Regions from separate parts of the Streptomyces sp. NPDC100445 genome, predicted to be linked through region 1. Evidence: riboswitches for the same ligand, from Rfam matches in the RefSeq annotation. Region 1 holds a riboswitch; each other region holds the start of a gene.

Evidence for each region. Region 1 has a riboswitch for cobalamin ahead of ACIQVT_RS22890 (HoxN/HupN/NixA family nickel/cobalt transporter). Riboswitches for the same ligand answer to the same signal wherever they lie in the genome.
Region 2: linked by a shared signal. The riboswitch ahead of ACIQVT_RS09930 (ribonucleoside-diphosphate reductase subunit alpha) and the one ahead of ACIQVT_RS22890 (HoxN/HupN/NixA family nickel/cobalt transporter) in region 1 are both predicted to bind cobalamin.
Region 3: linked by a shared signal. The riboswitch ahead of ACIQVT_RS33345 (cobalamin biosynthesis protein) and the one ahead of ACIQVT_RS22890 (HoxN/HupN/NixA family nickel/cobalt transporter) in region 1 are both predicted to bind cobalamin.

What each region holds. Positions count from the first base shown of each region.
Region 1 is NZ_JBIVZV010000010.1:2,826-12,941, reverse strand. It holds gene ACIQVT_RS22915 (Ig-like domain repeat protein) at 1-1,689, opposite strand, end outside; gene ACIQVT_RS22910 (hypothetical protein) at 1,875-2,027, opposite strand; gene ACIQVT_RS22905 (helix-turn-helix domain-containing protein) at 2,194-3,537, shown strand; gene ACIQVT_RS22900 (hypothetical protein) at 3,541-4,341, opposite strand; gene ACIQVT_RS22895 (nucleoside hydrolase) at 4,826-5,791, shown strand; gene ACIQVT_RS22890 (HoxN/HupN/NixA family nickel/cobalt transporter) at 5,809-6,894, opposite strand; cobalamin riboswitch at 6,923-7,109, opposite strand; gene ACIQVT_RS22885 (ArsR/SmtB family transcription factor) at 7,188-7,538, shown strand; gene ACIQVT_RS22880 (glycoside hydrolase family 13 protein) at 7,617-9,263, shown strand; gene ACIQVT_RS22875 (DUF4142 domain-containing protein) at 9,286-10,038, opposite strand.
Region 2 is NZ_JBIVZV010000003.1:201,047-211,162, forward strand. It holds gene ACIQVT_RS09895 (diacylglycerol/lipid kinase family protein) at 1-251, shown strand, start outside; gene ACIQVT_RS09900 (WhiB family transcriptional regulator) at 572-829, shown strand; gene ACIQVT_RS09905 (sensor histidine kinase) at 1,029-2,495, opposite strand; gene nagB (glucosamine-6-phosphate deaminase) at 3,026-3,811, shown strand; gene ACIQVT_RS09915 (GntR family transcriptional regulator) at 4,045-4,809, shown strand; gene ACIQVT_RS09920 (DUF3311 domain-containing protein) at 4,936-5,211, shown strand; gene mctP (monocarboxylate uptake permease MctP) at 5,208-6,818, shown strand; cobalamin riboswitch at 7,784-7,926, shown strand; gene ACIQVT_RS09930 (ribonucleoside-diphosphate reductase subunit alpha) at 8,049-10,116, shown strand, end outside.
Region 3 is NZ_JBIVZV010000018.1:95,575-105,690, reverse strand. It holds gene ACIQVT_RS33370 (alpha/beta hydrolase) at 1-457, opposite strand, end outside; gene ACIQVT_RS33365 (class II aldolase/adducin family protein) at 624-1,415, opposite strand; gene ACIQVT_RS33360 (lysozyme) at 1,692-2,549, shown strand; gene ACIQVT_RS33355 (anion permease) at 2,693-3,970, shown strand; gene ACIQVT_RS33350 (hypothetical protein) at 4,006-4,233, shown strand; cobalamin riboswitch at 4,369-4,511, shown strand; gene ACIQVT_RS33345 (cobalamin biosynthesis protein) at 4,624-5,568, shown strand; gene ACIQVT_RS33340 (cobyric acid synthase) at 5,565-7,073, shown strand; gene cobN (cobaltochelatase subunit CobN) at 7,070-10,116, shown strand, end outside.

The sequences.
Region 1 (10,116 bases):
GTCCTTGGACTTGTGGAAGAAGGCGTACGTGTGCCCCCACGCCGACTTCGACCGGTACTGGTTGGCGAGCGACATGGACACGCTGACCTTGGCGCCGACGGTGCTGGACGCGGAGGCGGACGTGTACCGGGAGTCGCCCGCGAACCTGGCGGTGACCTTGGTGTCCCGCTTCAGGTCCAGGGTGACCGACAGGTCGCCGCGGGAATTCACCTTGCCGGACTTCACCAGCCTGGCGGGCTTGTCGGGGCCGAACGGGTCGGCCCAGATCTCCACCGTGCGGTTCGTGTGGGTCTTGCCCAGGTGCGCGGTGAACCTGACGTCCTGGCCGTACGCGTAGACCTTGCCGTTGTTGCCGACGCTCAGCGCGGGCCTGGCGCGGGAGACGCCGACGGTGTCCGAGCCGGAGCCGGCCGCGTGGCCGGCGTCGCCCGCGTACGCCACCGTGTACTTCACCTTGCCGCCGGCGGGCGGGGTGTCGGTGAAGGAGAAGGTGCCGTCGGCCCGGGTGACCGCCGCGGCCAGGGCCTTGCCCTTCGGCGACTCCAGGTCGGTGCGGGTCACCGTCAGCCTGGTGCCGGCGGGGAGGGCGTCCTTCGAGACGGCACTGCCCTTGACGGTGAGCCGCTGGGCGCGGGCGGCGGTGGCCGGCGCGTCCACGGTGACGGTGACGGCCGCCTTGGCGGGCGCGGTGAGGACGCGCAGCGAGTAGGCGCCCGCGCTGTCGCTGGTCACGGCGAACAGCCGGGAGCCGTCCGGGGCCCAGGCCAGTCCGGCCGGGGCCAGCAGGCCGCCGCTCTGGCCGAAGTCGTAACTGCGCAGCGCCTCGCTGCCGCCCGGGCGGAAGATGTAGACGTCCGGGTCGTAGGAGCCCTTGATGCCGGCGGCGACCGTGCCGTCGGGGGCGACGGCGACGGAGTTCGGGTAGGCGTTGGTGACGTACTTGCCGTCCTCGCCGAGGTCGGAGGTCCGGAACACCTGCTGGTAGTAGGGCGCGCCGCTGGCCACGACGACGTCCTTGCCGTCGGGGGTGACCTGGAGGTCGCCGAGCATGCTGCCGGCCTCCCGGGTGCTCGCCAGCTTGGTGGCGGTGCCCGAGGAGACGTCGTAGGAGGCCAGCTCGACCGGGCTCTGCTCGACGGCGCCCGCGACGAGCGTGGCGGAGCCGGGCGCGGCGTCCAGCAGCGGGGCCTGGTACCAGCTGCTGTCCTGGCCGAGCGTGACCTCGTGCCGCTCGTCGGCCAGGTCGACGGAGCCGATGCCGCCCGCGGCGGCGCCGCCGTAGCCGAACCAGAGCCGGCCGCCCGCGAGGGCGACGCTGAGCGGCTTGTCACCGACCGCGTACCGGGTGGTCTCGGTGTCGGTGGCGGTGTCGAGGACGGCGACGGCGTCGAGGTCCCGCACGGCCGCGTAGAGGGTGCCGGAGTCGGCGGACAGTTCCAGTCCGCTGACGCCGGAGAGGTCGGTGGTGAGCTGCTTGAGGACCCGGCCGGTGTAGTCGGTGACGACGATCTTGCCGTTGAGCGGGTCGCTGACGAAGACCTGCCGGTGGACGGCGTCCACGACGATGTCACCGGTCGCCTTGACCGGCAGGGCCGCGGTGGAGTCGGCATGGGCGGCGGTGGTGGCGAGAGCCGCCGAGCCGAAGAGGACCGCCAGAGCGGTGGCGGCCGTGAGAGAGCGCTTGTGCACGCTGATTCGAACCCCCCGGAACGAATGGAGAAGACTGGGTGCCGCGCGCGGGCACGGCGCCGCGTGAGCCCCCTGGCGGCCGAGCCGTGCGTGCCTCGCGTGACGAGTCCGCACAGAGTAGGTCATGCCTCTGACAAACGGGGGCCCTGGGGCCGGTTGATCCGGGGACGCCGGGCGGGGCCGGCTCAGTGCCGGGGTGGCTGGTGCGCCACCGGGGCCGCCGCCGGGGCGGGGGCGGGGACCGCCGCCCGGGCCGGGCCGGCGTTGGCCGCGAGGAGGAGGGCCGTGGCGGCGACGACGGCCGCGATCACCCCGCGCGCGGGAGAGGGCGCCCCCATCGGGCGCAGCGGGGCGCCGGGGCGTGCGTAGGGTGCGGATGTACGTCCGGACACGGCTACCTCGCAACACGAAAGCGGCGTATCAAGCATGCTTGACCCGCCATTTAACCTAGGGGCTGCCGAAGGTGAACGGCAAGGGGCACCGGGGGAGTTGGGGATGAGACGCGTGCGGGAGAGGGACGACCCCGAGGTCATCGGGCGGCGCGTGCAGCGGCTGCGCGCCGAGCGCGGACTGACCCAGCGCCAGCTCGCCGAACCGGCCTACACCCCCGCCTACATCTCCACCCTGGAGGCCGGACGGGTACGGGCCTCCGAGGAGGCGCTCAGGCACATCGCCGGACGGCTCCAGGTGGCCTTCGAGGAGCTGACCGTCGGCCGGCCCGCCCACCTCGCCACCGGCCTCAGGCTGCGGCTCACCGAGGCCCAGCGCGTCCTCGCCGACGGCCGGGCCGAGGAGGCGGCCGCCCAGTACGGGGTGGTGCGGGCGGAGGCGGAGGCCCACGGGCTCGCCCGCGAACAGGCCGCCGCCCTGCTCGGACTCGGCGAGTGCGCCCTGGAGACCGGCGAGCTGACCCGGGCCCGGCAGTGCTTCGAACAGGCCGAGGAACAGCTCGCCGGGGAGCCGCTCCCGGTACGCGTGCCGGCCCTGCGCGGCCGGGCGGTCGCCCACTACCTCGCCGGTGAACTCCGCTACGCCGTCTACCTCCTGGAGACCGCCCTCGACGAACTCAACCGGGGCGGACTGCACGATCCCGACGCCCTGCTGCTGCTCTACGCCGGCGTCATCGGCCCCTACATGGACATGGGCGCCCACGCCCGCGCCGCCCAGGCCGCCGAGTACGCCCTCGCGCTCGCCCCGCGGGCCGGCGATCCCGCGCTCATCGCCCGCATGCACCGCTCGGTCGCCCGCACCCTGCTCGCCGAGGGCCGCGCCGCCGAGGCCGACGCCTCCCTGGCCAAGGCCGCCGCGCTGTACCGGCAGCTGAGCCTGCGCACCGAACTGGCCAACTGTCACTGGATGCGCGGCTACGTCTGCGCGCAGAACGGCGAACTCGACCGCGCCGAGGCCGAACTGCGCCAGGCCCACACCATGCTCGCGGAGAGCCGGGCCGCCCTCTACCGCAGCCAGGCCGCGGTCGAACTCGCCGACGTGCTGCACCGCCGGGGCAAGTCGGAGGAGGCCGCCGGGCTGCTCCGGGGCGTCGCCGGGGACTTCTCCTCCGAGCGCGGCGCCGTCCACGCCGCCGCCGCGCACCGCCTGCTCGGCATCATCGCCGAGGACGCGGAGGACACCGAGGCCGCCGAGGAGCACTACGTCCGCGCCCTCAGCCTGCTGGAACGCGCGGGCGCCTCCGGTGACCTGGCCGACCTGTGCCGCCTCCTGGGCGACCTGCTGCGCCGCACGGGCCGCGTCGAGGCGGCCCTGGACGCCTACCGCACCGGCCTGGGCCACCGCACCGTCCCGGGCACCACCACCCTCGGCCCCGCCCCGGCCCACCCGCCGCTGTGAGCGTCACACCTGGGCGCGGCCCTGTCTGCGGACGTCGGCCAGCCGCAGGGCGCCGACCTGCACGGCGGCCTGCGTCGCGTCGTTCGGTACGTCGCCCAGGCCGCCGTTGGTGAGGGCGAAGGAGTCCGCGCCGACCCGGACCGCGGCCAGGTCCAGCGTGAGCAGGCTCTCCCCGCCGTCGGGGGCCGTGCCGGCCACGCTGATCCTGAGGCCCTGCCGGGCGTCCCCGACCTCGGGCAGCGGCGCGTCGGTCACCCGTACGTCCTCCACGGTCCCCGTCCCGGTGGTGGCCGTGAACCGCGCGCACAGCGCCGGCATCGTCCGCAGCCAGGCCAGTACGGCGTCCACGTCCGCCGGGCGGCGGCTGCCGATCTGGTAGCGGAGCTGGGCGTCGGTGTCGGTGTCGTCCAGGCCGACGGCGGCGCGGGCGGGGGCGCCGAGCGGCTCGTCGCTGTACAGCGCGTCCAGCAGGCGCTGGCACTCCCCGGCCGACGTGGTCGCCTTCAGCAGTCCGTCCCGCCAGGTGGCCGCGCCGCTCGTGGGTGTCCAGGGGGCGCCGAGGTCCGACTCGGTGACGAGCGCCGCCTGCGCCTGCTCGTCGCTGAGCGTGGACCCGTCGGGCCGCGTGGACGCCTTGGGCGTCGGGGCCGGCCGGTCGACGGTGGGCAGGGGGTGCGGGGCGGACGCCGGAGGGTGCAGCCCGAGGGCCGCGCAGCCGCCCGCGGTGAGCAGACCGGTGCCGAGGAGAGGGAGCAGGACGGCACGGGGGAGCCGGGATATGCGGGTGCCTGTCGCGGGGATCAACGGTGCCTCCTGGGCTGCGTCGGGCCGGCGGGACGCCTGCCCCCACGGCACCACCGCCCCACCCGCCCCACCAGCGCTCCGGGTCCGTCCGGGTGAGGGACACCGCGGGACACCTGCCCGGCGGCGGCCGGTGTCCCGTGGCGGTCCCCTCCCGGACCGGCCCGAGCACGGCCGCACGCCGAGACCGCGCGGCCGCCCGGCGCGCCGACCGGCCACTTCGCCGTACTGGGCCACGCCCCACCCCGTACGCCCGTACGCCCGTACGCCGCACCCCCCGACGCACGCACGGCCGGCCCGGTCGCCCCGCCCCGCGCCCGAACCCCCGCCCCGGCGCACGCGGACGCCACCGCCCACGACCATCCGGCCCTCCTCCGCGGGGCGCCCCGTCCCGCTCCGGGCCGGGTGCCGGGACGGACGGGAGCGTTCCGACTCCGGTCGGGGGGCGTCGGCTGATCTAAGGTCGGCACGACGGAAGGAGTGCGCTGTGACCGGTGAGCCGATTCCCGTGATCATCGACTGCGACACCGGCGTCGACGACGCCCTGGCCCTGCTGTTCGCCGTACGCCACCCGGGTCTCGATCTGCGGGCGGTGACGTGCGTGGCCGGGAACACCGACGTCGACGGGGTGGTCCGCAACACGCTGACCGTGCTGGAGCGGGCGGGCGCGCCCGACGTCCCGGTGGCGCGGGGCGCCGAACGCCCGCTGATCGAGCCGGCCCGCTCCGCCCGCCACGTGCACGGCACCGACGGCATGGGCGACCTCGGCCTGCCCGCGCCCACCCGGGCCCCGGCGGCCGTGGACGCCGTCACCCTGCTGCACCGGGAGATCCTGGCCTCCCCGCGCCCGGTGACGCTGGTCCCGACCGCCCCGCTCACCAACATCGCCCTGCTGCTGCGCACCCACCCGGAGGTGACGCGGAACATCGAGCGGATCGTGTTCATGGGCGGGGCGGTGGCGGTCGGCAACGCCACCCCGGTCGCCGAGTTCAACGTCTGGCACGACCCGGAGGCGGCGGCGGTCCTGCTCACGGCCGGGGTGCCGATCACTATGTACGGCCTGGACGTGTTCCAGCGGGTCGTGGTGCCCGGCACGGAGGTGCACCGGCTGCGCGCGAGCGACGAGCCCGGCACCCGCCTGGCCGGTGACCTCCTCGCCCACCGGCCGACCTCGCAGGGCGGGCCGCCCGAGGCGGAGGAGGCGGGCGGCCTCGGCGACGCGGGCGCGGTGTGCGCGGTGGCGGACCCGGGGGGCCTCACCACCCGGCTGCTGCCGGTCGAGGTGGTGCTGGCCCCGGGCCCGGCCCGCGGCCAGACGGTGGTGGACCGCCGGCCCCGCCCCGGCGAGTCCGAGATCCACGGCGGCCGCCGTGACCACGCCCTGGTGGACGTGGCCCTGGAGGTCGACGTGGACCGGTACGTGCGGCTGTACCTGGAGACCGTGGGCCGCTGAGGCCGGTCCGACGGGCCTCAGTCCGCGGGGGCCGGCACCCGCCGCGACCAGCGTTCCTCCACCCTGGCGACCCGCCAGTACGTCAGGGCCGCCGCCCACACGACGACGAACAGGCCGACGATGAGGTAGCCGACGTTGTCCAGGTCGAGGCCGGCGACCCAGCCGGTGATGTCGTCGTGCAGGTCGAACTTCTCGTGCGCCACGCCGACCAGCTCGATCGTGCCGATGAAGAAGGCGACGGCGATGGACAGGCCGGTGATGGCGAGGTTGTAGAACACCTTGCGGACGGGGTTGGAGAACGCCCACTGGTAGGCGAAGTTCATGAAGGTGCCGTCGAGGGTGTCGAACAGGCTCATGCCGGCGGCGAAGAGCAGCGGCAGGCACAGGATGGCGTACCAGGGCAGGCCGGCCGCCGCGCCCGAGCCGGCCATCACCATCAGCGTGACCTCGGTGGCCGTGTCGAAGCCGAGTCCGAAGAGGAAGCCGAGCGGGTACATCTGGCCGGGCCGGGACACGGAGTTGGTGAGCCGGCCGAGCAGCCGGTTCATGAAGCCGCGCGCGGCGAGGTGCTGTTCCAGCTGCTTCTCGTCGTACGCCCCGGCGCGCATGGCGCGGAACACCCGCAGGATGCCGACCAGCGCGACCAGGTTGAGGGCGGCGATGAGGTAGAGGAACGTGCCCGAGACCGTGGTCCCGAGGACGCCGAGCACCTGGTGGGTGCTGGACCCCTCGTTCATGACCTTCCCGGCGAGGGAGGTGCCGCCCGCGATCAGCAGCGCCAGCAGGACGACGACGCTGGAGTGGCCGAGCGCGAACCAGAAGCCCACGGACACGGGCCGCTTGCCGTCGGCCATGAGCTTGCGGGTGGTGTTGTCGATGGCGGCGATGTGGTCGGCGTCGAAGGCGTGCCGCATGCCGAGGGTGTAGGCGGTGACGCCGAGCCCGACGCCGAAGACGTCGGTGCCCACCCGGTAGTGCTCGGGGGCGACGAGGAGGAAGAGGATCCCGAAGGCGACGACGTGCAGGGCGACTATCACCGCCATCAGCCCCGCCGTCTTGACGGTGTCCTCACGTCGCCAGCGGAAAGACGTGGCGTCGGTCATCAGGTTCACGCTCCAGCACCTCGTGGATCACTTCGTGAGCTGCCGTGGCCGGTCTCCTGGCTTACAGGTCCACGTCCGCCGTCCCTGCCTTCCCGGTCGTCGTACGACCAGTGGCCCGGCGGCTGCCGGACGGAACGGGAACTCCCTGATCACAGTGGCGAGGGCCGCGTCGACCTTGCATCGACTTCCCGAGCACCACGGCCCGATCACCGTAGAGGGGCGGACACTCCGCTGCATAGCTGCGCACCTGCGCAGGTATTCAAGATCACATCCGCGCCTGCGAGGATGGTGCCATGCATCTCGTCCCTGCCGACCGAGCCGACCGTCGCACCATCGACGGTCACCGGGTGTGCGAGGCGATCGCCGCCATCGGCGACGCGGAGCACCTGCGCACCTGGGCCGGGCGTTTCTCCCTCCTGGCCGACGCCAACCGGCTCGCGCTGCTGCTCGCCCTGCACCGCACCGGCCCGCTCGCCGTCTCCGACCTCGCGATCGCCACCGGCATGAACGACCCGGCCGTCTCCCAGGCGCTGCGGCTGCTGCGGGCGGCCGGGGTGGTGGCCGGGGAGAAGGAGGGGCGCGTGGTGCGGTACCGGGTGGTGGACGCGCAGGTGCGTGGCCTGTTGGAGCACTGCGCCCCCTGACCGGGCTCGAAAAGGTTCCCTTTCCGGGCAAGGTGGACAGATACAGAGTCCGTACGTCGTCCGTCCATGGGAGCCGGCATGGCAGACCTCTCGTCCAGGAACCCCGACTGGTGGCGGCAGGCCGTCGTCTACCAGGTCTATCCGCGCAGCTTCGCCGATGCCGACGGCGACGGCCTGGGCGACCTCCGGGGCGTCACCCAGCGCCTGAACCACCTGGCCACCCTCGGCGTGGACGCCCTGTGGCTGAGCCCCTTCTACCCCTCCGAACTCGCCGACGGCGGCTACGACGTCGCCGACCACCGGGACGTCGACCCGCGCCTGGGCACCCTGGACGACTTCGACGCCCTGGTCACCGAGGCGCACCGGCTGGGCCTGAAGGTCGTCGTCGACATCGTCCCCAACCACACCTCCGACCGGCACCCCTGGTTCCAAGAGGCGCTGCGCGCCGCCCCCGGCTCCGCCGCCCGCGACCGCTACGTCTTCCGGGCCGGCCGCGGCCCGCACGGTGAACTCCCGCCCACCGACTGGCAGTCGCTGTTCGGGGGCAGCGCCTGGCGGCGGCTGCCCGACGGCGAGTGGTACCTGCACCTGTTCGCCCCCGAGCAGCCCGACCTCGACTGGGACCACGAGGACGTCCGCGCCGACTTCCGGACCACCCTGCGCTTCTGGTCCGACCGGGGGGTGGACGGGTTCCGCGTCGACGTCGCCCACGGCCTGGCCAAGGACCTCACCGAGCCGCTGCGGGACGTCGGCGACGTCGGCGCCTCCGGTGAGGAGGCCCTGCTCGCGGTCGCGCCGGGCACCCACCCGTACTGGGACCGCGACGAGGTCCACGAGATCTACCGCGACTGGCGCAAGGTCTTCGACGCCTACAGCCCGCCGCGCACCGCCGTCGCCGAGGCCTGGGTGCCGGGCGCCCGCCGGGCCCTGTACGCCCGCCCCGACGAGCTCGGCCAGGCGTTCAACTTCGAGTACCTGGGCGCCCCGTGGGACGCGGAGGAGCTGCGCGAGGTCATCACCGCCTCGCTGGCCACCGCCCGTGCCGTCGGCGCCCCCGCCACCTGGGTGCTGTCCAACCACGACGTCGTGCGGCACGCCTCCCGCCTCGTGCTGCCGCCCGGCACCGACCCGGCCGCCTGGCTGCTGTCCGGCGGCGCCGCGCCCGTGGTCGACACGGCGGCGGGCCTGCGCCGGGCCCGGGCGGCGACCCTGCTCATGCTGGCGCTGCCCGGATCGGCCTACCTCTACCAGGGCGAGGAACTGGGCCTGCCCGAGGTCGCCGACCTGCCCACCGAGGTGCTCCAGGACCCGATCTGGGAGCACACCGGCCATGTCCGCAAGGGCCGCGACGGTTGCCGGGTGCCCCTGCCGTGGACGACGACCGGACCCTCGTACGGCTTCGGGCCCGGCGCCGCCTGGCTGCCGCAGCCGGAGTCCTTCGCGGAGTACGCCGTGGAGGCGCAGGCCGGCGCCGAGGGCTCCACGCTGGAGCTGTACCGCACCGCGCTGCGGCTGCGCCGCAAGCTGCTGGAGGGCGAGACGCTGGACTGGACGCCCGGGGCGCCCGCCGGGGTGCTGGACCTCACCCGCGGCGGGGCCTGGCGGTGCGTCACCAACCTCGGCGCGGCGCCGGTCGGGCTCCCGCCGGGCGAGGTCCTGCTGAGCAGCGCCCCGCTCCCGGGCGACGGCACCCTGCCCCCGGACACCACCGTGTGGCTGGCCTAGGGCCCGGTCCCCGCCGAGGTGCCTAGCGCACCGTCGGGCTCGGGCTCGGGTCCGCGCCGGGGGCCGGGCCGGCACCGCCGCCGGCGAGGCCGTCGATGTCCACCGGGGTGGAGGTCGCGTTCGGCGGCGGGGTGAGCACCACCTCCGGCTGGCCCGCGGCCGGGGGCGGCGGGGTCACGTCGGAGTCGGGGAGCTTCGGCGGGGTCGTCTGCTGGAAGAGGGTCTGGTCGAAGTCGACCAGACCCGTCTTCTCCATCACCGTCATGTGGTCCAGCACGGTGTCGTTGGCCTGGTCGGCCAGCGCCCGGACCAGCGAGTTCTTGGTGGTGGACCGGATCTTGGCGATGGTGTTGAAGATCGCTCCGTGGGTCATCCGCAGGATGTTGGCGAAGTCGGTGTCGAACTGCTTGCCGGTGTCCGACTTCAGCTGGCTGACGAAACCCTGCTGCTGGGGGCTGGCGAGGTTGGGCAGGGTGATGTTCAGCATGGGCGCGACCTTGCGGCAGGTGGTGTCCAGTGCCGCGTGCCCGTCGATCAGGTGCTTGCTGGCCGTGAGCACGCCCTTGGTGGTGCCCTTCTGGAGCCCGATCTGCCCCACCGGGTACTCCCACAGCCCGGCCGCCCGCACCTTGACCACGAAGTCCCGGTCGGACTCGGTGAGCGGGCCCCACTGGGTGTTGGCGATCACCCGGGTGGGGGAGCTGGAGACGGTGCTCAGCCCGAGCATGCCCGGGTAGGCGAGTGCCGCGAGGGTCAGGGCCATCGCACCGCCCACGAAGAGAGTTCCCGTCGCGTTCCGCGAGAAGCGCACCGTGCCTCCTGTCCGGTCGTTTGATCCGCCCGTGGCCGGAAC
Region 2 (10,116 bases), on a different contig from region 1:
ACGCCGGCATCGACGTGCTCGGTCTCAGCCGCCTGTCGACGGCCGCGGTTGCCCGGTATGGCACCCAGTTGCTCACTTCGTCCCCCGAGCGCGGACCCCATGGGAAGCACGCGGTGGCGCTGCACGATCTGGACCAGTTCACCTTGCATTCGAAGGCGCCCCTCCCCCTCCAGATGGACGGTGACCACCTGGGGCTGCGAACCAGCGTGACGTTCACAGGCGTACGCCGTGCACTGCGTGTGATTGTGTGAGCGGAAGAGGCGAAAGTCCTTTCACTCGAACGTTTAGGCCAGGATCCACCCCATGGAAGTACGGCTGTGACCTAGTCGACACCGAGGAATCAAAAAAAATCTTCGGGAAGGGGTTGTATCCGCCGCTGAGGTTTGCGAGTCTCTACGTGGCGATCGGGACGGCCCGCAACATCGGCATCCACTGATCACCAGAACCCCTCTTCAATCCACAGGACCACGCCGGGGAGACTCGGCGATCGGCCCTTCACTTGTTGAGGGATTCGTGAAAGCGTTCACATTCACAAGCAATCCGCACGTAATACCAAGGAGAGGTAGCAGCCATGGACTGGCGTCACAACGCCGTTTGCCGCGAGGAAGACCCCGAGCTCTTCTTCCCCATCGGCAACACCGGTCCTGCGCTGCTGCAGATCGAGGAAGCCAAGGCCGTCTGCCGCCGCTGCCCGGTGATCGAGCAGTGTCTGCAGTGGGCGCTCGAGTCCGGTCAGGACTCCGGCGTCTGGGGTGGTCTCAGCGAGGACGAGCGCCGTGCCATGAAGCGCCGCGCCGCCCGCAACCGGGCCCGTCAGGCCTCCGCCTGACATCCCACCCCTCTTGACGGCCTGAGCTTGGCGGCGCGTGCAGCACGCACGCTTCTCCCGCCCCCGAGCCGCAGCGCGCAGTATCCCCCGATGCGCTTAGCGACACAGCGGAGCAGCAACGAGCATCAGCCTCGGACCAATGGCGGTCCGGGGCTTTTTGCTGCGCCCGGTCCCCCGCGCCCCCGCCGGGCGGCCCGGGTCACTTGTCCGCGCGTACGGGGACGTCCAGGATCACCCGGGTCCCCCGCTCCGGCGCCGGCACCATGTCGAAGGTGCCGCCCAACTCGCCCTCCACCAGCGTGCGGACGATCTGGAGCCCGAGGTTGCCCGAGCGGTGCGGGTCGAAGCCCGCGGGCAGACCGACGCCGTCGTCCTGGACGGTGACCAGGAGGCGGGCCTCCTTGGCGGTGCCGCCGCGCACCGCGGAGACCTCGACCGTGCCGGTGTCCCCCTCGCGGAAACCGTGCTCCAGCGCGTTCTGGAGGACCTCGGTGAGCACCATGGACAGCGGGGTGGCGACCTCGGCGTCGAGTATGCCGAACCGTCCCGTGCGCCGGCCGGCCACCTTGCCCGGCGAGATCTCGGCGACCATCGCGAGCACCCGGTCGGCGATGTCGTCGAACTCCACCCGCTCGTCCAGGTTCTGCGACAGCGTCTCGTGGACGATGGCGATGGAACCGACCCGGCGGACCGCCTCCTCCAGCGCCTCGCGGCCGCTCTCGGAATCGATGCGCCGGGCCTGGAGCCGCAGCAGCGCGGCGACCGTCTGGAGGTTGTTCTTCACCCGGTGGTGGATCTCCCGGATGGTCGCGTCCTTGGTGATCAATTCACGTTCGCGGCGGCGGAGTTCGGTGACGTCCCGGCACAGCACCAGTGAACCGATGCGGGTCCCCTTGGGTTTGAGCGGGATGGCCCGGAACTGGATGACACCGTCATGGGCCTCGATCTCGAACTCGCGCGGCGCCCAGCCGCTGGCCGCCTTCGCGAGCGCCTCGTCCACCGGGCCCCGGGTGGGGGCGAGTTCGGCGGTGGTCCGGCCGAGGTGGTGACCGACCAGGTCGGCGGCGAGACCGAGGCGGTGGTAGGCGGACAGGGCGTTCGGGGAGGCGTACTGGACGATGCCGTCCGCGTCGAGCCGGATCAGGCCGTCGCCGGCGCGCGGGGAGGCGTCCATGTCGACCTGCTGGTCGGGGAAGGGGAAGGAGCCCGCGGCGATCATCTGCGCCAGGTCGGAGGCGCTCTGGAGGTAGGTCAGCTCCAGCCGGCTCGGGGTACGGACGGTGAGCAGGTTGGTGTTGCGGGCGATCACACCGAGGACGCGGCCCTCACGGCGCACGGGGATGGACTCGACCCGTACGGGGACCTCCTCGCGCCACTCCGGATCGCCCTCGCGCACGATCCGGCCCTCGTCGAGCGCCGCGTCCAGCATGGGCCGCCGGCCGCGCGGGACCAGGTGGCCGACCATGTCGTCCTGGTAGGAGGTGGGGCCGGTGTTGGGCCGCATCTGGGCGACCGAGACGTACCGGGTGCCGTCACTGGTGGGCACCCACAGGACCAGGTCCGCGAAGGAGAGGTCGGAGAGCAGCTGCCACTCCGAGACCAGCAGGTGGAGCCACTCGAGATCGGAGTCGTCGAGGGCGGTGTGCTGGCGTACGAGTTCGTTCATGGAGGGCACGTGTGCGAGCGTACCGGGGCCGCGCGGGGGCCGGAGAACACCCGCGGGCCGCGGCGCCTGGAAGGGACCCTCAACCCTCCCGGCACCGCAGCCCGGAGCATCATCGGCCGTGGGGTGTGCGGTCCCGGTCGGCCGAAGGTCGAGGAGCCGGGACAGTCAGGGCAGAGAGCCCGGTTCCTCGGTCCGCCTTCCTGTGCGGGGAGGGCGGAGACCTGTTCTCATGGATTGTGGACTAGACCATGAGCGCGTGTCCATGGTGGGGGCGAACGCCGCGGACCACTGGCACGCGATGCCAGGAAGCCTAGCCCGCCCGGGTCGCCCGTGGGGCCGGATGGCCGGGGCAATTTCCGCGGAGGCCGCCCGTTCCCCCCGGTTCCGTGGCTGCGGCAGGAGGCCCGGCCCCTCGCTCACCGCCCGTTCCGCGCCCTACGCGGACCCACGCCCGGGAACCCCGGTTCTGCTAGATTGGTCTAAACCACATGGAGACGCACACAGCCCCCTTTCAGAACGGCAGGCACAGCGTGGAAGTTGTCATCGTTCCGGACGCCGCGGCGGGCGGCGAGCTGATCGCCGAGGCCATGGCGCAGCTGCTGCGGCGCAAGCCCGACGCCCTGCTCGGTGTGGCCACCGGCTCGACCCCGCTGCCCGTCTACCAGGCCCTGACCGCCAAGGTGCGCTCGGGCGCCGTGGACGCCTCCCACGCGCGGATAGCGCAGCTCGACGAGTACGTGGGCCTGCCCGCCGACCACCCCGAGTCCTACCGCTCGGTGCTGCGCCGCGAGGTGCTCGAACCGCTCGGCGTCGGCATGGACGCGTTCGTGGGGCCGGACGGCACGGCCGACGACGTCCAGGCCGCGTGCGAGGCGTACGACCGCGCGCTGGTCGAGGCCGGCGGGGTGGACCTCCAGCTGCTGGGCATCGGCACCGACGGGCACATCGGGTTCAACGAACCGTGCTCCTCGCTCGCCTCGCGCACCCGGATCAAGACGCTGACCGAGCAGACCCGGATCGACAACGCCCGCTTCTTCGACGGCGACATCGAGCAGGTTCCGCACCACGTCATCACCCAGGGCATCGGGACCATCCTGGAGGCCCGGCACCTGGTGCTGCTGGCCACCGGCGAGGGCAAGGCGGACGCGGTCGCCGCGACCGTCGAGGGCCCGGTCGCGGCGGTCTGCCCGGCCTCCGCGCTCCAGCTCCATCCGCACGCCACGGTGGTCGTCGACGAGGCCGCCGCCGCCAAGCTGAAGCTGGCCGACTACTTCCGGCACACGTACGCCGACAAGCCGGAGTGGCAGGGCCTCTAGCCGGGGAACAGGGGTACGCGGGGCGGCGAGGTGTGCGACACCGGGCCGGGCACGCCGTCACCCCTCGGCCTCCCGCGCCCCGGATGGACTAGACCAACAGGGGGCGCACCGGTATACAGAGGAGATCACGGAGCGTGCGGGGGGAGTCCCGACACGGCGACCCGTGCCACGATGTGTGCCGTGGCCGATGGGATGTCGGTCGCTTTCGGCACTCGGAGCCGGGAAGGCAGAGCATGAGCACCGACGTCAGCAGTGCGGAGAACGAAACCGGCACGACCGTCCGTACCGCGCGCGTGCCCAAGTACTACCGCCTGAAGAAGCACCTGCTCGACATGACGGAGACGCAGGCACCGGGCACGCCGGTCCCGCCCGAGCGGACCCTGGCCGCCGAGTTCGACACCTCCCGCACCACGGTCCGCCAGGCGCTCCAGGAACTGGTCGTGGAGGGCCGGCTCGAACGCATCCAGGGCAAGGGCACCTTCGTGGCCAAGCCCAAGGTCTCCCAGGCGCTCCAGCTCACCTCATACACCGAGGACATGCGGGCGCAGGGCCTGGAGCCGACCTCGCAGCTGCTGGACATCGGGTACGTCACGGCGGACGACCGGCTCGCCGGGCTGCTCGACATCACCGCCGGCGGGCGCGTGCTGCGCATCGAGCGGCTGCGCATGGCCAACGCCGAGCCGATGGCGATCGAGACCACGCACCTGTCGGCGAAGCGCTTCCCGGCCCTGCGGCGGTCGCTGGCGAAGTACACGTCCCTGTACACCGCGCTCGCCGAGGTCTACGACGTCCACCTCGCCGAGGCCGAGGAGACCATCGAGACCTCGCTGGCCACCCCCCGCGAGGCCGGCCTGCTCGGCACCGACGTGGGCTTGCCGATGCTGATGCTCTCCCGGCACTCCCTGGACCGCCGCGGCGACCCGGTGGAGTGGGTGCGCTCGGTCTACCGCGGGGACCGCTACAAGTTCGTGGCGCGGCTGAAGCGGCCCGTGGAGTAGGGGCGGGAGCGCGCCTTCACCGCATCGACATACCGATATGCGGACGAGGTCTTCCACTGGCACGACGCCGTCACCTAGATTGCCTGCGCATTACACAGGTGATCAGCGAGGGGACGGAGCCGTGGCATGTCCGAAACGCCTGAAGTGAGACCACCGGTGGTGACACCGGTCAGGGTGGTCATCGCCCTGTGTCTCGTCGCGCCCTTCGTGGCGATGCTGTGGGTCGGCTCGTACGCCGGGACGGACCCCACGTTCGTCGGGATCCCGTTCTTCTACTGGTACCAGATGCTCTGGGTGCTGATCTCCACCGCGCTCACCGTGCTCGCGCACCAACTGTGGCAGCGCGACCAGCGTGCCCGCGGCGGGTCCGCCGCCGGCCGGGACAAGGAGGCGGCGAAGTGAAGGACGGCGTCAACGGCGTCGCGCTCGGCGTCTTCATCTTCTTCTTCCTGGCCGTCACGGTCATGGGCTTCCTGGCCGCGCGCTGGCGCCGGGCCGACGACGAGCACACCCTCGACGAGTGGGGTCTGGGCGGCCGGTCCTTCGGCACCTGGGTCACCTGGTTCCTGCTCGGCGGCGACCTGTACACGGCGTACACCTTCGTGGCCGTACCGGCGGCGATCTACGCGGCGGGAGCCTCCGGGTTCTTCGCCGTGCCGTACACGATCCTGGTGTACCCGCTGATCTTCACCTTCCTGCCCCGCCTGTGGTCGGTCTCGCACCGCCACGGGTACGTCACCACCTCCGACTTCGTGCGCGGCCGGTTCGGGTCGAAGGGTCTGTCGCTGGCGGTGGCCGTCACCGGCATCCTGGCGACGATGCCGTACATCGCGCTCCAGCTCGTCGGCATCCAGGCGGTGCTGGACGTCATGGGCGTCGGTGGCGGCGAGCACACCAACTGGTTCGTGAAGGACCTGCCGCTGCTCATCGCCTTCGGCGTGCTGGCGGCCTACACCTACTCCTCCGGGCTCCGCGCCCCCGCGCTGATCGCGTTCGTCAAGGACGCGCTGATCTACATCGTCATCGCGGTGGCCATCATCTACATCCCCATCAAGCTCGGCGGGTTCGACGACATCTTCGCCAAGGCGGGCCAGAAGTTCACCACCACCGGGGTGGGCGGTGTCGTGCCGGCCCCCGCGGGACAGTGGACGTACGCCACGCTGGCCCTCGGCTCCGCGCTGGCCCTGTTCATGTACCCGCACTCGATCACCGCGACCCTGTCGTCCAGGAGCCGTGAGGTGATCCGCCGCAACACCACGATCCTGCCGCTGTACTCCCTGATGCTGGGTCTGCTGGCGCTGCTGGGCTTCATGGCGATCGCGGCCGGGGTGAAGGTCACCAACGGGCAGCTGGCGATCCCGCAGCTGTTCGAGGACATGTTCCCCGACTGGTTCGCGGGCGTGGCCTTCGCGGCGATCGGCATCGGGGCGCTCGTCCCGGCGGCGATCATGTCCATCGCGGCGGCCAACCTGTTCACGCGCAACATCTACAAGGACTTCATCAAGCCGGACGCCACGCCCCAGCAGGAGACCCGGGTCTCCAAGATCGTGTCCCTGCTGGTGAAGGTCGGCGCCCTGGTCTTCGTCCTGACCATGGACAAGACGGTGGCCATCAACTTCCAGCTCCTCGGCGGCATCTGGATCCTCCAGACGTTCCCGGCCCTGGTCGGCGGCCTGTTCACCCGCTGGTTCCACCGCTGGGCTCTGCTCGCCGGCTGGGCGGCGGGCATGGTCTACGGCACCATCGCCGCGTACGGGATCGCCTCGCCGACGCAGAAGCACTTCGGCGGCAGCGCCAAGGAGATCCCCGGCATCGGCGAGATCGGCTACATCGGCCTCACCGCGTTCGTCCTGAACGTGGTGGTCACGGTCGTCCTCACCTTCGTCCTGAAGGCCGTCAAGGCCCCCGAGGGCGTCGACGAGACCAGCCCCGGGGACTACACGGCCGACGCCGGCGACCCGGGTGTACAGGTGGAACTGCCGCCGGCCACCGCGGACGCCGCCCACTGAGGTTTCCGGCAGCGCACTGTGCTGCGGGCCGCCGGAGGTTCCCCTCCGGCGGCCCGCCGCCAGGCACCGGGCGGGCGGCGAGTCCGCCGGGCGGACGACGGCGTCACCGCCGCCGGTGCCGGAGAGGGCTCCGGTGCCGGCATCGGCGGGTGCTCCGGTGTCGCGGGGCGGGGCCCTGTCCGCCAGGGCGCGCAGCACGGCCCGGCGCAGCACGACCGGATCGGGGGTCACCGCCGCACCCGGCTCCACATCGGTGACGTGCACCAACCGGTCTGGCCCGCCGAAGCCTTTGGGGACGGGCCCGGGCGGCACGGTGCCGCACCGGAAACGTCCACGCGGGCCGCGGTCGTGAACGCCCTCGCTCTCGTCGACGCGCTCCGGCCCGGAGTCGGGGACTGCCGTCTCCGACCGGCGGCAAGCTGCTCCCGGTGGACCGGTCCGGCGGGGCTCCCGGCGGGCCACAGGCGCTCGCGGGACGGCCGTCGCCTACTTTCCGGAAGCCCGCTGCCCCGCACGGGCGACTCCCCCCGGGGGGCGAGCCGGTGCTTCGTTCGAGCGACGCCCGCGTGATCGGCATGGCGAAGGTACACGGACCGCGCCGAACGACCACCACGCACCTGCCCCAGCGGACCGGCACCGCGTAAGGGGCCCGCGGGGCGGCCGTCGCGCACTCCCCGGCAGCCCGCTGGCCCGCACGGGCAACACTCACGGCACCCTCCCCCGGCAGGCCGGCGCCCGGCCACACACCCCGCCCCCAGGTGAGCCGGCGGCCCGCACACTGAACGCCCGCACACCCTCCCGGGCGGACCGTCGCCCCCGCAGCCTGATGCGCCCCCCGACGAACGCCGGGCCCCCGCAGGACGGTCGCCCGTTGCCCCCGTGGGTCCCTCCCCGGCAGGGCGCCGGCGCACCCCGGACACGCCCCGGACACGGTGGGCCGACACAACATGTGGGGGTGACGTGGCAGCCCGGCACCAGATGTATGCTCGTGCTCGCTGTCGCCGCAGGGGAATCCGGTGCGAGTCCGGAACTGTCCCGCAACGGTGTGCTCGCGTGCGTCCGCACGCCTGTTCCAGTCCGAGGTCCTGCCGACAGCGCACCCGGCCGTCCGGTCCGGGTGCCTGTGACGTCCGGGTCTCGTGGAGTGGGCCGGTGGACGCGACGCCGTGCGCGCTCGTGACTGCCCCCTGCCCTCCGCCAGGCCCCGTGCCGAGCGAGGGAGAGCCCCACGTGACCATCGCGCCAGCCGATCCGGCTTCAGTCACCGAGCCGAAGTCCGACGGCCCCGGTACCGCGCTGCTGCGGATCCTGACCGAGTTGACCGCGGACCTGCCCGACGCCGACCCCGGCCGGGTCGCCGCCGCCGCGCTGCGCGGCCGGTCCGCGCGGGCGGACGAGGCGGAGCTGCGGGAGCTGGCCACGGAGGCCGCCGCCGGCCTGATCTCCGAGGACCCCGCCTACTCGAAGCTGGCCGCCCGGCTGCTGACCCTCGCGATCCGGGACGAGGCCGCCTCGCAGGGCGTGACGTCGTTCACCGGGTCCGTCGCCGTCGGGCACCGCGAGGGCCTCGTCGCCGACCGCACCGCCGCCTTCGTCCGGCTGCACGCCGAGCGGCTGGACGCGCTGGTCGACGGCGCGGCCGACGACCGGTTCGGCTACTTCGGCCTGCGCACCCTGCACAGCCGCTACCTGCTGCGGCACCCGATCACCCGCAAGGTGATCGAGACGCCCCAGCACTTCATGCTGCGCGTGGCGAGCGGTCTGGCCGAGGACGACACGAGCCGGGCCGTGGACGAGGTCGCGGCGCTGTACCGGCTGATGAGCCGCCTGGACTACCTGCCCTCCTCCCCCACCCTGTTCAACTCCGGCACCCGGCACCCGCAGATGTCGTCCTGCTACCTGCTGGACTCCCCGCTGGACGAGCTGGACTCCATCTACGACCGCTACCACCAGGTCGCCCGGCTCTCCAAGCACGCCGGCGGCATCGGTCTGTCGTACTCCCGCATCCGGTCGCGCGGTTCGCTGATCCGGGGGACGAACGGGCACTCCAACGGCATCGTGCCGTTCCTGAAGACGCTGGACGCCTCGGTGGCCGCGGTGAACCAGGGCGGCCGGCGCAAGGGCGCGGCGGCGGTCTACCTGGAGACCTGGCACTCCGACATCGAGGAGTTCCTGGAGCTGCGGGACAACACCGGCGAGGACGCCCGCCGTACGCACAACCTCAACCTCGCGCACTGGGTGCCGGACGAGTTCATGCGCCGGGTCAACGCCGATGAGCAGTGGTCGCTGTTCTCGCCCGCCGACGTGCCGGAGCTGGTCGACCTGTGGGGCGCGGAGTTCGACGCCGCCTACCGCCGGGCCGAGGCGGCGGGGCTGGCCCGCAGGACGATCCCGGCGCGGGACCTGTACGGCCGGATGATGCGCACCCTCGCGCAGACCGGCAACGGCTGGATGACGTTCAAGGACGCCGCCAACCGCACCGCCAACCAGACCGCCGAACCGGGCAGCGTCATCCACTCCTCCAACCTGTGCACGGAGATCCTGGAGGTCACCGACGACGGCGAGACGGCCGTCTGCAACCTGGGCTCGGTCAACCTCGGCGCGTTCGTGCGGGACGGGGACATCGACTGGGAGCGGCTGGACGAGACGGTCCGCACGGCCGTCACCTTCCTCGACCGCGTGGTGGACATCAACTTCTACCCGACGGAGCAGGCGGGCCGGTCCAACGCCAGGTGGCGTCCGGTCGGCCTGGGCGCGATGGGCCTCCAGGACGTCTTCTTCAAGCTGCGTCTGCCCTTCGACTCCCCCGAGGCCAAGGCCCTGTCCACGCGGATCGCCGAGCGGATCATGCTCGCCGCGTACGAGGCCTCCGCCGACCTCGCCGAGCGCAACGGGCCGCTGCCCGCCTGGGAGCGGACCCGTACCGCCCGCGGGGTGCTCCACCCCGACCACTACGACACCACGCTCACCTGGCCCGAGCGCTGGGAGGTGCTGCGCGCGCGCATCGCGCGGACGGGGATGCGCAACTCGCTGCTGCTGGCCATCGCCCCGACGGCCACGATCGCCTCGATCGCGGGGGTCTACGAGTGCATCGAGCCGCAGGTGTCGAACCTGTTCAAGCGCGAGACGCTGTCCGGTGAGTTCCTCCAGGTCAACTCCTACCTGGTGCGGGAGCTGAAGGACCTCGGGGTGTGGGACGCCCGCACCCGCGAGGCGCTGCGCGACGCGAACGGCTCCGTGCAGGGGTTCGCCTGGATCCCCGAGGAGGTACGCAGGCTGTACCGCACGGCCTGGGAGA
Region 3 (10,116 bases), on a different contig from region 1:
GGCCGGGCACGAACCAGGCGGGCAGCGCGCCGAGTTCGCCGGGCACCTCGACGTCGGTGTGGTCGATGCCGAGGGCGGTGCGCGGGTTGCCGACGTAGAGGTTGGGGGTGAGCCACACCGCGTCGCCGGGGGCGAAGGTGCCGTGGGTGACGCGCTCCAGGCGGCGTACGACGGTGTCGGCGGTGTGCCCGGGGGCCCCCAGGACGGGGCCGAGGACCGCGTGGCTGCCGTCGCCGGCGAGGCCGTAGATGCCGGGGCGCAGGGCGGCCAGGTCACGGGTCAGCGTGATCCGGCCGGGGCCGGTGCCGTGCACGGTGAGGCGGGGCTCGGTGGGCAGGGGGCGGCCCGCGGGCGCCTTCAGCGCGGCGTCGCTGGCGAGCCGGCCGGCGGCCACGGACAGGCCGGCGGCGGCTACGGCCGCGGTGATCGCGGTGGCGGTGGCTCTGACGGTGCGCACGGAACCAGTGTCGGGGCGGGGTGCGCCACCGGCCAGCGGAGCGGCGGGCCGGGGTGAGCTGCGGGCCGGCGCGGCCCGGACCCGGGGGCCGTGGCGGAGCCGGAGCAGGCGGAGTCGGGGCGTGCCGGTGGTCGGGGTGCGCGGGGCGGGGCTGGCTGGCAAGGGGTCACCTCCGTTGGCCGTACCCCTTCAAGCGTTCCCCGGCTTCGGCCAGTTGTGCCTCCGACAGCAGGGTCGGGGTCAGTCCGGGCACGGAGGACGCCGTGAGCCACAGGCGGCACATCCACTCCAGTTGGGCGGTGCGGTCGTAGGCCTGGTCGAGGGTGGCGCCGTGGGTGACGGTGCCGTGGTTGCGGAGGAGGCAGCCGGAGCGGCCGTCGAGGGCGCGGAGCATGTGGGCGGCCAGCTCGTCGGTGCCGTAGGGGGCGTAGGGGGCGACCCGGACGGGGCCGCCGAGGGCGGCCGTCATGTAGTGGACCGGCGGGAGCGCGGGCACGAGCGTGGAGACGGCGGTGGCGTGCACGGCGTGGGTGTGGACGACGGCCCGGGCGTCGGTGGCGCGGTAGACGGCGAGGTGCATGGGCAGTTCGCTGGTCGGTGTCAGGGTGCCCAGGACCTGGCGGCCGGTGAGGTCGACGCCGGTGAGGTCACCGGGGGCGAGCCGGTCGTAGGGGACGCCCGTCGGGGTGACCAGTACGAGGTCCCCGAGGCGTGCGGAGACGTTGCCGGAGGTGCCGACCACGAGCCCGTCGGCGACGGTCCGGCGTGCCGTCGCGACGAGGTCGGCCCAGAGCCGCGCCCGTTCCCGCGCGGTGTCGTCCGACCCGGTGGTGTCCGGCCCGGTCGCGCCCTGCCTGGTCGCGTCCGGTCCGGTCGCGTCCGGCCGGGGGTCGTCCCGCCCGGCGTCGTCGCGCCGGGTGTCGTCCGCGTCCGCCGGGTTCCGCCGCAGTTCAGCCATGCGGCGATCCTGCCAGCCGGTCCGGTGCCCCGCGGGCCGGTCGGTCACTTCGGTCCGGAAGCCATGCCTCCGAACGGGCGGAACCGGTCGCGAAACGCCTGAGGCCGGCGCGGATTCGGCCATCACCGCCCCTTCAATGGTCTCTCCCGCCCCCTTCCGCCCGTCTCTGCCCCCTCCTGCCCGCCTCTGCCCGCTCCTGCCCGCTCCTGCCCACTGGACGATCCGGACGTTCGCCACCGCCCGCGGCCCCGGCCGTCCGTCACACCGGAGAGACGCATGGCCCCTGTACGCGCCCTTGTCCGCCGCCGCGCCGGCGCCCTCGCGGCGGCGGCCACGGCGGTCCTCGTCCTCGCGGGCACCGCGACCGCGTCCACCGGGCCGGCGGACCCGGCCGGGCCCGCGAACCCGGTCGGCCCGGTGGACCCGGTCGGCCCGGTCGGGCCGGTCGGCCCGGTCGGCCTGGTGGGCTCGGCCGGCCCGCTGGAATCGGCCACCACGCTCCCCCGGGGGCACGACGTGTCGTCCCACCAGAGGCGGGTCGACTGGTCCGCCGCCCGGGCGAGGGGCGCGCGGTTCGTGTACGTCAAGGCGACCGAGTCCGTCACGTACCGCAACCCCTACTTCTCCGGGCAGTACAGCGGTGCCCGCTCGGCGGGCCTGCTGCGGGGCGCGTACCACTTCGCCCTGCCGGACCGCTCCTCCGGTGCCCGGCAGGCCGCCTACTTCGTGCGCCACGGCGGCGACTGGCGGGCGGACGGCTGGACGCTGCCGCCGGCGCTGGACGTCGAGTACAACCCGTACAGCACCCGGCACAAGTGCTACGGGCTGGGCAGGGCGCGGATGGTCGGCTGGATCCGGTCGTTCAGCGACGAGGTCCGGCGGCGCACCGGCCGCCGCCCGGTGATCTACACCACGGCCCAGTGGTGGCGGCTGTGCACCGGCGACAGTCACGCCTTCGCCGCCGGCAACCCGCTGTGGATCGCCCGGCACGGCACCGCGCGGCCGGGCACGCTGCCGGGCGGCTGGCACTACTGGACGTTCTGGCAGTACGCCATCGGCGGGACGCTGCCGGGTGACCAGAATCTCTTCGACGGCTCCATGAGCCGGCTGCGGACGTTCGCGCGGGGCCGGTAACCAAGGGGCGCCCGGGACGGGCGGGCGGGGGACCACCTCGAACCCGTACGACAGTCACCCTCATGCCGGTCCTAGTTCATCTTCCGTTCACTCAGGTTGCCTACGTTCGACCCGCCAACGACCTCGAACGATTGCCTGGGTAAATGGAAAGCTTCTCGCTGATCCTCGCGATAGTGGTGGCAACCGCTCTCGCGTTCGATTTCACGAACGGTTTCCACGACACCGCGAACGCGATGGCGACCACCATCTCCACCGGCGCCCTGAAGCCCAAGATCGCGGTGGCCATGTCGGCCGCCCTCAATCTGGTGGGCGCCTTCCTCTCCGTGGAGGTCGCCAACACGATCTCCAAGGGTCTCGTCGACGAGAGCGGCATCCGTCCCGAGGTCATCTTCGCCGCGCTGGTCGGCGCGATCCTCTGGAACCTGCTGACCTGGCTGGTGGGCCTGCCCTCCAGCTCCTCGCACGCCCTGATGGGCGGCCTGGTCGGCGCCACCGTCGCCTCGGCCGGCTTCGGCGCCGTCCACGGTGACGTGCTGGTCACCAAGGTGCTGCTGCCGGCGGTCGCCGCGCCGATCGTCGCCGGCCTCGCCTCGCTGCTGGCCACCCGCTTCTCCTACGGCATCGGCGGCACCGCCGACGGCGAGGCCACCCGCAAGGGCTACCGCGTCGGCCAGATCGCCTCCGCGGGCCTGGTCTCCCTGGCCCACGGCACCAACGACGCCCAGAAGACGATGGGCATCATCACCCTCGCCCTGATCGCGGGCGGCTCCATCGCCCCCGGCTCCAACCCTCCCACCTGGGTGATCCTCTCCGCCGGCCTGGCGATCGCGCTCGGGACCTACATCGGCGGCTGGCGCATCATCCGCACCATGGGCACGGGCCTGACCGAGCTGGAGCCGCGTCAGGGCTTCGCCGCCCAGACCAGTGCCGCGACCGCCATCCTGGCCTCCGCCCACCTCGGTTTCTCCCTCTCCACCACCCACGTCGTCTCCGGTTCGGTGATGGGCGCGGGCCTCGGCCGCAAGGGCGGCGTGGTCCGCTGGTCCACCGCGACCCGCATGTTCGTCGCCTGGGCGCTCACCCTCCCGGCCGCCGCGCTGGTCGGCGCGGGCGCCGAGTCCGTCACCGACCTCGGTGACTGGGGCACCGCCGCCGTCGCCGTCTTCCTGGTCGCCTCCAGCGCCGCCATCTGGAAGATCTCCCGCCGCGAGGTGGTGGACCACACCAACGTGGTCCACGGGAGCGCCGAGCCGGCCGGTGTGGTCACCACCGCCATCGCCGCCGTCACCCCGCCCCCGGCGGCCCCGGTCGCCATCGACCTGAACCTCGACCTCACCTTCCCGCAGCAGGTCGGCGCACCGGCCGCCGTCGCCGAGCCCGCTCCCCCGGCGACCCCGGTCACCCCGGCCGCCACCGTCTGAGTCCGGTCACCCCGGTTACCGAAGGAAGCATCCCCATGAAGATCGACTGGGCGGCCCTCGGCTCCGTCTTCGGAGTGAGTCTCGTGGCCACCGTGGGCCTGGTGACCCTGTTCACCCTCGGCGTCGCGGGCCTGAACCGGCGCGAGAAGGCCGCGGCGCAGGGCGGCACCGCCGGCCTCGCCGTCACCGGCGCCTACCTGTGCTTCGCGGCCTGCGCGGCGGCGGTGGCGTACGGCATCCACCTGGTCGTGGCCAAGGGCTGACCCGCACGTCCCCGAGAGGCTCCTCCCGCGCCGGTCGCGGAGGGGAGCCTCCGTCATGTCCCCGGTCGGGCCCGCGCGTCGTGTGGTGTGGGGATCGGCACACTCTCCCCCCGCAGGTCAACGGCAGGTTGACGGCCCTTCCGGGCACGTGGTGGACTGCCCAGGCCATCTACGGCGGCAGAAGAGGAAGCCGGTGCGAATCCGGCGCGGTCCCGCCACTGTCACCGGGGAGTGATCCCCGGGAGCCAGGAACTCTCACCGCCGATTCACGTCGAACCAGGGCGCGGACACCCTGAGTGAGGACCTACAGCGACATGCTCGGCTGCCCAGCGAGGACCCGACCGAGGACCCGTACCGGGACCGCACCCGTCCCCACGGCCGGCTGAGCCGATGGGTGCCGATCGCACATACGCGTACGGCGCCGCCGCCGGCCTCCTCGGTGACCTGCTCCTCGGCGACCCGCGCCGCGGGCATCCGGTCGCCGTGTTCGGGCGGGCGGCCGGAGCCGTGGAACGCGTCCTGTGGCACGACCATCGCGGCTGGGGTGCCCTGCACACCGCCGTGTGCGCCGGCGGCGCCGTCGCGCTGGGAGCACTGGCCGCACGCGCCGCGCGCCCCCGTCCCGCCGTCTCCGCCGCGCTGACCGCCGCCGCCACCTGGGCCGTCGTCGGCGGCACCTCGCTCGCCCGCGAGGCCCGCGCCGTCGGGCGGGCCCTGGAGGCCGGGGACGTGGAGGCGGCCCGGGCCCGGCTGCCCCACCTGTGCGGCCGGGACCCGCAGGCGCTGGACGCCGACGGCATCGCCCGGGCCGTGGTCGAGTCGGTCGCCGAGAACACCTCCGACGCCGTGGTCGGCGCCCTCGTCTGGGGCGCCGCGGCCGGCGTCCCCGGGCTGCTCGGTTTCCGGGCGGTCAACACCCTGGACGCCATGGTGGGCCACCGGTCGCCCCGCCACCGGCGCTACGGCTGGGCCTCCGCCCGCCTCGACGACGTCGCCGGCTGGCCCGGGGCCCGGCTCACCGCCGTCCTCGCCGCCCTCGCCGGCCCCGATCCGCGGGGTGCCGCGCGGGCCTGGCGGGCCGACGCCTCCCGGCACCCGAGCCCCAACGCCGGCCCGGTGGAGGCCGCGTTCGCGGGCGCCCTCGGCGTGCGGCTGGGCGGGACGCTCTCCTACGGCGGCCGGGTCGAACACCGGCCCGTGCTCAACGGCGGCACCGGACGGCCGGTCCGGGTCGGCGACATCGACCGGGCCGTACGGCTCTCCCGCCGCGTCGGCCTGCTCGCGCTCGGCACCACCCTCGCCGCGCGCGGCCTGATGAAGGGACGTGGGAAGTGAACGGGGGTCTCCTCGTCGCCGGCACCACCTCCGACGCCGGCAAGAGCGTCGTGACGGCCGGGATCTGCCGCTGGCTGGTCCGCCAGGGCGTGAAGGTGGCGCCGTTCAAGGCGCAGAACATGTCGCTGAACTCGTTCGTCACCCGCGAGGGCGCGGAGATCGGGCGGGCGCAGGCCATGCAGGCGCAGGCCTGCCGCGTGGAGCCCACCGCGCTGATGAACCCGGTGCTGCTCAAGCCGGGCGGCGAGCAGAGCAGCCAGGTGGTGCTGCTCGGCAAGCCCGTCGGGGAGCTGAGCGCCCGCGGCTACCACGGGGGCCGGCAGCAGCGGCTGCTGGGCACGGTGCTGGACTGCCTGGCCGAGCTGCGGGGCACGTATGACGCGGTGATCTGTGAAGGGGCGGGCAGCCCGGCCGAGATCAACCTGCGGCGGACCGACATCGTCAACATGGGCCTCGCCCGCAACGCGGGGCTGCCCGTGCTGGTGGTCGGGGACATCGACCGCGGCGGCGTCTTCGCGTCCTTCTTCGGCACCGTCGCCCTGCTCTCCCCCGAGGACCAGCGGCTGGTCGCCGGGTTCCTCGTGAACAAGTTCCGCGGCGACGTGTCGCTGCTGGAGCCGGGCCTGGACATGCTGCGCGGGCTCACCGGACGGCCGACGTACGGTGTCCTGCCCTTCCAACACGGCCTCGGCATCGACGAGGAGGACGGGCTGCGGGTGTCGCTGCGCGGCACCGTCCGCGAGTCCTCGGTGACGCCCCCGGTCGGCGCGGACGTGCTGCGGGTCGCCGTCTGCGCGGTCCCGCTGATGTCGAACTTCACCGACGTGGACGCCCTCGCCGCCGAACCGGGCGTCGTCGTGCGCTTCGTGGACCGCCCGGAGGAACTGGCCGACGCCGACCTCGTGGTGGTCCCGGGCACGCGCGGCACCGTCCGGGCGCTCCAGTGGCTGCGGGAGCGCGGGCTGGCGGACGCGCTGGTGCGGCGGGCCGCCGAGGAGCGGCCCGTGCTCGGCATCTGCGGCGGCTTCCAGATCCTCGGCGAGCACATCGAGGACGAGGTCGAGTCCCGCGCCGGACACGTCCCCGGGCTGGGTCTGCTCCCCGTCCGGGTCCGCTTCGCCCGCGAGAAGACCCTGACCCGGCCCGTCGGCCGGGCCCTCGGCGAGCGGGTCGAGGGGTACGAGATCCATCACGGGGTCGCCGACGTCACCGGCGGGGAGCCCTTCCTGGACGGCTGCCGGGCCGGCCGGGTGTGGGGCACCCACTGGCACGGCTCGCTGGAGTCGGACGGCTTCCGGCGGGCTTTCCTGCGGGAGGTGGCCGCCGCCGCGGGCCGCCGTTTCGTGCCCGCGCCGGACACCTCCTTCGCCGCGCTGCGCGAGGAGCAGCTCGACCGGCTCGGCGACCTGATCGAACAGCACGCGGACACCGACGCGCTTTGGCGGCTCATCGAGTCGGGCGCGCCGCAAGGACTGCCTTTCATCCCACCGGGAGCGCCCGCATGAGCACAGTGTTGTTGTTGTCGACCGCCGACACGGATCTGCTGGCGGCCCGGGCCTGTGGCGCCGGCTACCGCATCGGCAACCCCACCCGGGTCGACGTCGCCGGGGAACTGCCGGCCCTGGTCGAGGGCGCGGACATCGCCGTCGTACGGCTGCTGGGCGGCAAGCGCGCCTGGGAGGACGGGCTGGCCGTGCTGCGGGCGTCCGGCGTCCCGACCGTGCTGCTGGGCGGGGAGTCCGTCCCGGACGCCGAGCTGATGGCCGAGTCTTCCGTGCCGGCCGGGGTGGTCGCCGAGGCCCTGAAGTACCTGGTCGAGGGCGGGCCGGAAAACCTGCTGGAGCTGTCCCGGTTCCTGTCGGACACCGTGCTGCTGACCGGTGAGGGCTTCGAGGGGCCGCGGAGCATGCCGGAGTACGGCGTGCACGGCGACCGCCCGGTGGTGGCCGGCCGCCCGACCGTCGGCGTGCTGTTCTACCGGGCGCACGAACTGAGCGGCAACACGGCCTTCGTGGACACGCTGTGCGACGCGGTCGAGGCGCGGGGCGCCAACGCCCTCCCCGTGTACTGCGGTTCGCTGCGCGGCGCGGACCCCGGGCTGTACCGGCTGCTGGAGCGGGCCGACGTGCTGGTGGCGACCGTCCTGGCGGCCGGCGGCACGCACGCCTCGCAGGCCTCGGCGGGCGGCGACGAGGAGTCCTGGGACATCGGCGCCCTCGCCGACCTCGACGTGCCCGTCCTCCAGGGTCTGTGCCTGACCTCCTCGCGGGCCGCGTGGGAGGAGTCCGACGCGGCCCTGTCCCCCATGGACGCGGCGATGCAGGTCGCCATCCCCGAGTTCGACGGCCGCCTCGTCACCGTCCCGTTCTCCTTCAAGGAGCAGGGGCCCGACGACGTACCGGTGTACGTGGCCGACCCCGAGCGGGCCGCGCGGGTCGCCGGGATCGCCCTGCGCCACGCCCGGCTGAAGCACAAGCCGAACGCCGAGAAGAAGGTCGCCCTGGTCTTCACCGCGTACCCGACCAAGCACTCCCGGGTCGGCAACGCGGTGGGCCTGGACACGCCCGCGTCGGCGGTGCGGGTGCTGGACGCGCTGCGGGACGCCGGCTACTCCCTGACCGAGTACCCGGCCGGCGGTGACGAGCTGATCCACCGGCTGATCGAGGCCGGCGGCCACGACGTGGAGTGGCTGACGGAGGAGCAGCTGGCCGCCGCGCCCGCCCGGGTGCCGCTGGCCGACTACCGGGCGTGGTTCGAGACACTGGACCCGGAGCTGCGGGCGGCGATGACCGAGGCGTGGGGCGAGCCGCCGGGCAACCTGTACGTGGACGGCGACGACATCGTGCTGGCGTCGCTGCGGTTCGGCAACGTCGTCGTGATGATCCAGCCGCCGCGCGGCTTCGGCGAGAACCCGATCGCGATCTACCACGACCCCGACATGCCGCCGTCCCACCACTACATGGCGGCCTACCGGTGGCTGGAGCACGGCTTCGGCGCCGACGCGGTCGTGCACATGGGCAAGCACGGCACGATGGAGTGGCTGCCGGGCAAGGGTCTCGGGCTCAGCGCCGGCTGCGCGCCGGACGCGGTCCTCGGCGAACTGCCGCTGATCTACCCGTTCATCGTCAACGACCCCGGTGAGGGCACCCAGGCCAAGCGGCGCGGGCACGCCACGGTCGTCGACCACCTGGTCCCGCCGATGGCCCGCGCCGACACCTACGGCGACCTGGCCAAGCTGGAGCAACTGCTCGACGAGTACGCCCTCGTCTCCGACCTCGACCCGACCAAGGCGCCGGCCGTCCGCGCCCAGATCTGGACCCTGGTCAAGGCGGCGGAGCTCCACCACGACCTGCACGTGGACGAGCAGCCGGACGACACCGCGTTCGACGAGTTCGTCATGCACATCGACGGCTACCTGTGCGAGATCAAGGACGTGCAGATCCGCGACGGGCTGCACATCCTCGGCGGCGGGCCGGTCGACGGAGCCCGGGTGAACCTGGTCCTCGCCGTGCTGCGCGCCTCGCAGGTGTGGGGCGGACAGGCGAACGCGATCCCCGGCCTGCGGGCCTCGCTCGCGGCCCACTTCGGGCTGGACGAGAAGGAGTTGCTGGCCGAGCCGGGCGCCCCGGTGAAGGTGCCGGCAGAGCTGACCGAACTGGTCGACGGCCCGGCCCGGACCGCCGCGGACACGATCGACCTGCTGGAGCTGCTGTGCCGGCGGCTGGCCGAGGGCATGGAGGAGCGCGGCTGGGCCGCCGCCGGGTGCGCCCCCCTGGTCGGCGAGGTGCTGGGCACCGCGCTGCCGGAGGCGGTGACGGTGCTGGAGTTCGCGTGCACCGAGGTGGTGCCGCGCCTGGCCCGCACGACCGACGAGATCGGGCACATCCTGCACGCCCTGGACGGCGGTTACGTCCCGGCGGGCCCCTCGGGCTCCCCGACCCGCGGCCTGGTCAACGTGCTGCCGACCGGCCGGAACTTCTACTCGGTGGACCCCAAGGCGATCCCCTCCCGACTCAGCTGGGAGGTCGGCCAGTCGCTGGCGGACTCGCTGGTGCAGCGCTACCTCCAGGACACCGGCGCGTACCCGAAGTCCGTGGGCCTCACGGTGTGGGGCACCTCGGCGATGCGCACCCAGGGCGACGACATCGCCGAGATCCTGGCGCTGCTGGGCTGCCGCCCGGTGTGGGACGACGCCTCGCGCCGCGTGACCGGCTTCGAGGTGATCCCGGCGGCCGAGCTGGGCCGCCCGCGCATCGACGTCACCGTGCGCATCTCCGGCTTCTTCCGGGACGCGTTCCCGCACGTCGTCGGGTTGATCGACGACGCGGTGCGGACGGTGGCCGAGCTGGACGAGCCGGCCGAGGCCAACTACGTGCGGGCGCACGTCGACGAGGACACCGCCGGGCACGGTGACCGGCGGCGGGCGACGGCCCGGATCTTCGGCTCCAAGCCGGGGGCCTACGGCGCCGGTCTGCTGCCGCTGATCGACGCGCGCAACTGGCGCTCGGACGCCGACCTCGCCGAGGTGTACGCGGTGTGGGGCGGTTA